One region of the Pseudomonas sp. SH10-3B genome, then DNA from elsewhere that is predicted to be linked to it. Evidence: predicted binding sites of a transcription regulator. Region 1 holds the regulator's gene; the other holds the start of a gene.
What was found. The regulator FliA, encoded in region 1, starts transcription of late flagellar genes. The targets are predictions, from matches to a motif close to CTAAAGTTTNNNNNNNNNNNGCCGNTAA.

Region 1 (4,192 bases):
ACTGGTCGAGCAAAGACTCGAACTCAGCGTCGGTAATGTCTTCGCTGCTCGGCGCGACAGCCGGGGCAACGGCGGCCGGAGCTTCGGCCTCGGCCTTGACGGCACTGAGGGAGTTGAGCAGTTGTTCGAACTCACTGTCCGTCACATCTGCTTCAGGCTCCGCCACCGGTTCCGGTGCGGCTTCGACCACCGGCGCTGCCGTGGTGTCGGCCGGCTCTGCATAGCGCGCCAGGGCGGCCAGCAGTTCCGGCGTGGCTGCGGTGATCGGGGCACGCTCGCGAACTTCGCTGAACATGCCGTTGACCGCATCCAGTGCTTCGAGAATCACGTCCATCAACTCCGAATCAACGTGACGCTCACCCTTGCGCAGGATGTCGAACACGTTCTCGGCGATGTGGCAGCACTCCACCAGCTCATGGAGCTGGAGGAAGCCGGCGCCCCCTTTTACAGTATGAAAACCGCGAAAAATTGCATTGAGCAGGTTCGCATCATCCGGGCGGCTTTCCAGCTCGACCAGTTGTTCGGACAGTTGCTCTAAAATTTCGCCGGCCTCTACAAGGAAATCCTGAAGGATCTCTTCATCGGCGCCGAAGCTCATGTGGGTGCTCCTTAGAAGCCTAAACTGGATAACAGGTCATCTACGTCATCCTGACCTGACACAACGTCTTCACGTTTATCGGCATGAATCTGCGGACCTTCACCCTTGGCGAGATGTTTTTGTGGATCTTTTTCAGAGAGGATCGCTTCGCGGTCATGTTCGATGCCGGCAAAACGGTCGACCTGGCCGGCCATGAGCACCAATTTGAGCAGGTTGCTTTCCACTTCGGTGACCAACTGGGTCACACGCTTGATCACCTGACCAGTCAGGTCCTGGTAATCCTGGGCGAGCAGAATGTCATTGAGGTTGCTGGCAACCGTGCGGTTTTCCTGCTCGCTGCGTGACAGGAACCCTTCGACTCGACGGGCCAGCTCACGAAACTCTTCTGCACCGACTTCACGGCGCATGAAGCGGCCCCAGTCGTTGCTCAGGGCGTGGGCCTCAGTGGCCATGCCGTTAACCAGGGGCGTGGCGTTTTCCACCAGGTCCATGGTGCGGTTGGCCGCCGCCTCGGTCAGCCTGACCACATAGGACAGGCGTTCGGTGGCATCGGTGATCTGCGAAATCTCTTCGGCCTGGGGCATGTGCGGATCAATCTGGAAATTGACGATCGCACTGTGCAGCTCGCGTGTGAGCTTGCCCACTTCCTGGTACAGGCCGCGGTCACGGGTCTGGTTGAGCTCATGGATCAACTGCACCGCGTCGCCGAAATGGCCTTTTTCAAGGCTGTCGACCAACTGGTGAGCATGCTTTTTCAGGGTCGACTCAAAGTCGCCCAGTGACGTTTCTTTATGCTCCATAGCTCCCCCGCGATGGCATTAGCCGTGGATGCGTTCGAAGATCTTTTCGATCTTCTCTTTCAAGGCCTGTGCAGTGAATGGCTTGACCACGTAACCGTTGACCCCGGCTTGGGCGGCTTCGATGATCTGTTCACGCTTGGCCTCGGCGGTCACCATCAACACGGGAAGGCTGCGCAGTTTTTCGTCGGCACGCACGTGGCGCAACAAGTCGATACCGGTCATGCCCGGCATGTTCCAGTCCGTTACCAGAAAGTCGATGCTCCCGCTGTTGAGGATCGGAATCGCCGTCAGGCCATCATCCGCCTCGACCGTGTTTGTGAACCCCAGGTCACGCAACAGGTTTTTTATGATCCGCCGCATCGTTGAGAAGTCATCAACGATGAGGATTTTCATGTTCTTGTCCAATTCGACCTCCAAGCAGTCTTAAACGCGCCCAGCACCTGGACGCGCCATTTCAATCAACAGGCATTACACAACAAGGACTGCCGGGGGCACCACGGGTCGAACCCGCGAAGGCCAATCACCTTCGCGGTATCGCTTTGCAATGCTCCCCACACTGCCTGTCAGCGCGCTCGCCACTCTCCCAAACGCCCCCGCAAGCGGGCCGCGCACTGGCTGTGCAACTGGCTGACACGCGATTCGCTGACCCCCAGGACCTCACCGATTTCCTTGAGGTTCAGCTCTTCGTCGTAGTACAGCGCCAACACCAACCGCTCGCGCTCCGGCAGGTTGGCAATGGCGTCCGCCAACGCCCCCTGGAAACGTTCGTCTTCCAGGTCACGCGACGGCTCCATATGCGCGCTCGCGCCGTCCTCGTGCAGCCCTTCGTGCTCGCCGTCCTGCAACAGGTCGTCGAAACTGAACAGGCGGCTGCCCAAGGTATCGTTCAAAATCCCGTAATAATCGTCGAGACTCAATTGGAGTTCGGCCGCAACTTCGTGATCTTTAGCGTCGCGACCGGTTTTTGCTTCAATTGCCCGAATTGCGTCACTGACCATGCGCGTATTGCGGTGCACCGAGCGTGGCGCCCAGTCACCCTTGCGCACTTCGTCCAGCATCGCGCCACGGATACGGATACCCGCATAGGTCTCGAAACTTGCACCCTTGCTTGCGTCGTACTTGGTCGACACTTCGAGCAGGCCGATCATGCCCGCCTGGATCAGGTCTTCGACCTGGACACTGGCGGGCAGGCGTGCCAGCAGGTGATAGGCGATCCGCTTGACCAGCGGCGCATAGCGCTCGATCAACTCGCCTTGACTGTCACGGGCAGACTTCTTGTACGCGTTATAGCCGTTCGCTGTCATAGCACCGGTCCTGCACTCGTCTGATGCACCAATCGCTCGACGAAAAACTCCAGATGCCCCCGAGGGTTGGCAGGCAACGGCCAGGTATCGACCTTCTGGGCAATAGCCTTGAACGCCAATGCGCATTTGGAGCGAGGGAACGCTTCGTAGACTGCACGCTGCTTTTGCACAGCCTTGCGCACACACTCGTCGTAGGGAACTGCGCCGACGTATTGTAAGGCCACATCGAGAAAGCGATCCGTGACCTTGGTCAACTTGGCGAACAGGTTGCGACCTTCCTGCGGGCTCTGGGCCATGTTGGCCAGGACGCGGAAGCGGTTCATGCCGTAGTCGCGGTTAAGCAGTTTGATCAGGGCGTAGGCGTCGGTGATCGAGGTGGGTTCATCGCAGACCACCAGCAAGACTTCCTGCGCCGCGCGCACGAAGCTGACCACGGACTCGCCGATCCCGGCGGCGGTGTCGATCACCAGCACGTCGAGGTTGTCGCCGATATCACTGAATGCCTGGATCAGGCCGGCATGCTGAGCCGGACTCAGGTGCACCATGCTCTGGGTGCCGGAGGCGGCCGGCACGATGCGGATCCCGCCAGGGCCCTGGAGCAGCACATCGCGCAGCTCACAGCGCCCCTCGATCACATCGGCAAGGGTGTGTTTGGGCGTCAGCCCCAGCAGAACGTCGACGTTCGCCAGCCCCAGGTCAGCATCCAGCAGCATGACGCGACGGCCAAGCTCTGCCAGGGCCAGGGACAAATTCACTGACACGTTAGTTTTTCCGACGCCACCTTTGCCGCCGGTCACCGCGATCACCTGTACGGGATGCATGCTGCCCATTTTATTTCTTTACCTTGTCTTGCTTAGACGCAGGCTACATGGCTTGGCCGCGTGAATCGCTTGCAGACCATCGATGTAGGTACATTTCACGGTGTTCATCGCGCCTCAACCCACCCGCTTTGCCGGGTTGTGGTAAAGGTCGGCGAACATATCGGCCATCGCTTCCTCGCTAGGCTCTTCTTGCATTTGCACGCTCACGGCGCGGCTGACCAACTGATGACGGCGCGGCAGATGCAAATCATCCGGGATCCGCGGCCCGTCGGTCAGGTAAGCAACCGGTAGTTCATGGCTGATAGCCAGGCTCAACACTTCGCCCAGGCTGGCGGTTTCATCCAGTTTGGTCAGGATGCAACCGGCCAGACCGCAACGCTTGTAGCTATGGTACGCAGCGGTAAGAACCTGTTTCTGGCTGGTGGTTGCAAGCACCAGGTAATTTTTTGACTTGATGCCGCGCCCGGCCAGGCTTTCCAGCTGCATGCGCAACGCCGGATCGCTGGCTTGCAGGCCGGCGGTGTCAATCAGCACCACACGCTTGCGCAGCAACGGATCGAGCGCGTTGGCCAGGGACTGGCCCGGGTCGACGTGGGTGACCGGCACATTGAGGATACGGCCCAGGGTCTTGAGCTGTTCCTGGGCGCCGATGCGGTAGCTGTCCATGCT
Region 2 (4,192 bases), on a different contig from region 1:
TGGCTCACCCGCGCCGACTCATTGGCCTGTTCCGACAGCGACTCGGTCACATCGCGAATGGTCGCCACGTTGTTGTTGATCTCTTCGGCCACCGCGCTTTGCTCTTCGGCGGCGCTGGCGATTTGCAGGTTCATGTCGCTGATCACCGTGACCGCCTCGCCGATCTGGCGCAGGGCGGTGACGGCCTCGCCGACCTGTTCGACACTGCCCTGGGCCTGGCGGTAGCTGTTGCCCATGGAACCGACAACCTCTTCGGTGCCGTTCTGCAATTGCTCGATCACCAGGCGGGTTTCTTCCACCGACTCCTGGGTACGCCGTGCCAGGTTGCGCACTTCGTCGGCGACCACGGCAAACCCACGGCCGGCCTCACCGGCGCGGGCGGCTTCGATCGCTGCGTTGAGCGCCAGCAGGTTGGTCTGCTCGGCGATGCCGCGAATCACCTCCAGCACGGAACCGATCTTCTCGCTGTTGGCGGACAGGCCTTCGACCTGGGCCATGGCGGTGCTCATATCGGCCGCCAGTTGACCGATATTGGTGGTGGTGCGGTCGATCACCGTCAGGCCGTCGCGGGTGGCCTGGTCGGCATCGCGTGCGGCCTGGGCGGCCTGCGCGGCGCTGCGGGCCACGTCTTGAGCGGTGGCGCTCATTTCGTGGGAGGCGGTGGCCACCTGGTCGACCTGGCGGTACTGCTGCTCCATGCCGGCGCTGGTTTCAGTCGCAATCGCGGCGGACTGGTCGGCGGTGCCACGGGCGTCCTGTACGGAGCGTTTTACTTCGGCAATGATCGGTTGCAGCTTGTCGAGGAAACGGTTGAACCAACTGGCCAGTTGGCCCAGCTCATCTTGTTTGTCATAGGCCAGGCGTCGAGTCAGGTCGCCTTCGCCACTGGCGATGTCTTCGAGCATGTGCGCCACGCCGAGGATCGGTCGGGTTACGCTGCGGGCCATCAGCCACACCAGAATCAGGCCGATCACGGCGGCCAGCAGGCCCAGGCTCAGTTCCAGCAGGGTGCCGCGCGTATTATCGGCGTCCATCTGGGTCTTCAGTGCTTCAGCCGGCCCGACCAGGACTTTTTCCGGCACATCCAGCAATACGCCCCATGGCTTGCCGTCGGGAATCGGCGCGAACGGCGCCAGCACCTTGAGCTGATGGTCGGTGCGCAGGCTGCGGATTTGTGTCCCGCTGGCCAATGCGCTGATCAATTGCGCGCCGCTTTGCGTATCGACCTGATCCAGGCGTTTGCTCAACTGGCTGGCGTCCGCGCTGTAGCCGGCAAGCAAACCGGTGGGGCTGAGGATGCTGACCTGGGTCTGGCCGTCATACAGCTTGTGGCTGGCCTGCTGGCTCACGGCCTGCAGGCTGTTGAGGTTGATGTCCACCGACAACGAGGCAATGACTTTGCCATTGACCGTCAACGGAAACACGATGCTGGTCATCAGCACGTTTTGCCCGTCGATCACATAAAAGTACGGCTCGATCACGCACGGCTTGAGTGTGCTGCGCGGGCAAGTGAACCAGGCGTTGGCCGGTTCACCGCTGGGGCCGATGCGGGTGTCGGACATGTCGCTTTCCGGCAGTGCCATTGAGGTCAACTTGCCTGGTGTCGGCTGCGACCAGTACAGGGCAAAGCGGCCCTTGTCATTACTGCCCAGCTCCGCCTGACCGGCGAACAACTCATCCTTGCCGTCCAGCGCATTGGCTTCGAAGACCAGGGACAGGCCCAGCAGGTCCGGGTTGGCCTGAAGCGCGGCCTTGACCTGGCGGGTCAGGTCTTCGCGGGTGTCGAAGGCGTCGAGGAAGCGTTTTTCGGCTTGCTCGCGCAGGAACAGGACCTGGCGGGAAAACCCATGCCCATATTGATAGGCGTCCATGAACTGCTGGCGGATGCCCAGCGCCTGCACCTCACCTTGGGCCTCGATGCGTGCCTGGGCCGCTTCATCGAGCATCTGCATGCTGGAGGCTTTGACCTGCTCGGAACTCTGCGCCATGCGGTACAACGACAAACCCACCAGCAGGGTCACGATTCCCAGCAGGCAAAGGCCGGCGAGCAGGGTGATTTTCCATTGAATGGAGAGCTGTCTGAGGGACATCGGTACATCCTTGGCTGAAAACACATAGAGCTCGGTTATCGGCCGATCTGTAATTTTCTTTATTCAAACGATCAATTTAAACCCGAAAGCGGCGCCGTTTTTTGACATGGAGCCCGCCCTGCTGCAAAGTGCGCGCCCTCTAATAAGACCTCCTTCAAGCCTGCGCGCTGGCTGCCACCCGATGGCCGCCTGGGCGCGGGCATGCCTGTTTTTTATGTTTCTGCTTGAGGTAACCATGATTAACGCAGTCATCGCCGCGGTCGGCACCATGCTGGTGCTCAGCCTGTCCCGCGTGCATGTGGTCATCGCCATTATCGTCGGCGCCCTGGTGGGCGGCCTGACCGGTGGCCTGGGCATCGAGGCCACGCTCAAGGCGTTCAACGGTGGCTTGGGGGGTGGTGCGACCGTGGCCTTGTCCTACGCCTTGCTTGGCGCTTTCGCCGTGGCGATTGCCAAGTCCGGCCTGGCCCACGCCCTGGCGGACAAGGCCTTGCTGCTGGTCGATCGTCAGGAAGCCACCGGCGGCAACCACGTCAAATGGCTGCTGATCGGCCTGCTGTGGGTGGTCGCGATCGCGTCGCAGAACATCCTGCCGATCCATATCGCGTTTATCCCGTTGCTGGTGCCGCCCCTGCTGTATGTGCTGACCAAATTGCAGTTGGACCGGCGCCTTATCGCCTGCGTGATGACCTTCGGCCTGATCACGCCGTACATGTTCCTGCCGGTGGGCTTCGGCAATATCTTCCTCAACCAGATCCTGCTGGCCAACGTGGCCAAGAGCGGCGTGGACATCAGCCAGGTCAACGTCACCCACGCCATGAGCCTGCCGGCGCTGGGCATGGTGGTCGGGCTGCTGGTGGCGGTGTTTATCAGCTACCGCAAGAAGCGTGTGTATGACCTGGAGAAAATCGAGCGGGTCGAGCAAGTGGCGGTGCAGTACAACCCGCTGACCCTGCTGGTGGCCGGTCTGGCGATTGCCTCGGCGTTCATCATCCAGTTGTGGCTGGATTCGATGATCATCGGTGCCCTGGCCGGGTTCCTGATTTTCTCGGTGTCGGGCATTGTGCGCTGGCGCGACACCGACGACCTGTTCACCGAAGGCATGAAGATGATGGCGATGATCGGCTTCATCATGATTGCTTCGTCGGGCTTTGCCGAAGTGCTCAAGGCCACTGGCGATGTGCGCTCGTTGGTGGAGGCCTCGGCGGCGTTCATCGGTCATAGCCGTGGGGTGGGAGCGTTGTTGATGTTGCTGGTGGGGCTGCTGGTGACCATGGGCATCGGTTCGTCGTTTTCCACCGTGCCGATCCTCGCCGCGATTTTTGTGCCGCTGTGTGTGCAACTGGGCTTCAGCCCGCTGGCCATCGTATGCATCGTCGGTACTGCCGGGGCGTTGGGTGATGCCGGTTCGCCCGCTTCGGACTCCACCCTCGGCCCGACCTCCGGCCTGAATATCGACGGCCAGCATCACCATATCTGGGACACCGTGGTGCCGACGTTCCTGCATTACAACATCCCGTTGCTGGCGTTTGGCTGGTTTGCGGCGATGACGCTCTGATCTACAGGTTCACCGTTGCTGGCCGATAACCTCTCAAGTCGCCTAATAAGAGAGAAAAGCCATGCGTCTGAGCCTGAAGGCCAAAGTCCTGTCCCTCGCCGTTGTGCCGGTGTTGCTGTTTGCCGTGGTGATCAGCCTGACCACCGTGTGGATCCTCCAGGGGCAAGCGCGCAACGAGGTCGATGAAACCCGCCAGCGCCTGCTCAACGACGCCAAGGCCACCCTGCAAAGTTATGTGGAAGTGGCCATGACCACCATCAAGCCGCTCTACGACGCCGCCGCCCCCGGCGATACGGCGGCGCGGGCCGAGGTGGTCAAGCTGCTGTCCAACACTAGTTACGGCAAGGACGGTTACTTCTTCGGCTACGACTCCGAGACCATCCGCCTGTTCAAGGGCAACAGCCCCGACGGCGTGGGCAAGAGCTTCAAGGACAACCGTGACCCCAATGGGGTCTACGTCAACCGCGACCTGGTCAAGGTCGGCAAGGACGGCACCCACTACCTGCAATACAGCTCGACCCAGCCCGGCCAGACCGAGCTGGTG

Region 2: the regulator FliA is predicted to act here: its motif matches at 2,126-2,153, upstream of J1G35_RS20830 (methyl-accepting chemotaxis protein).

What each region holds. Positions count from the first base shown of each region.
Region 1 covers NZ_JAFLXD010000016.1:3,723-7,914, forward strand. Annotated here, with positions in the region: gene J1G35_RS14175 (chemotaxis protein CheA) at 1-598, opposite strand, end outside; gene J1G35_RS14180 (protein phosphatase CheZ) at 610-1,398, opposite strand; gene J1G35_RS14185 (chemotaxis response regulator CheY) at 1,417-1,791, opposite strand; gene fliA (RNA polymerase sigma factor FliA) at 1,962-2,702, opposite strand; gene fleN (flagellar synthesis regulator FleN) at 2,699-3,532, opposite strand; gene flhF (flagellar biosynthesis protein FlhF) at 3,638-4,192, opposite strand, start outside.
Region 2 covers NZ_JAFLXD010000030.1:58,705-62,896, forward strand. Annotated here, with positions in the region: gene J1G35_RS20830 (methyl-accepting chemotaxis protein) at 1-2,090, opposite strand, end outside; gene J1G35_RS20835 (Na+/H+ antiporter NhaC family protein) at 2,329-3,648, shown strand; gene J1G35_RS20840 (methyl-accepting chemotaxis protein) at 3,710-4,192, shown strand, end outside.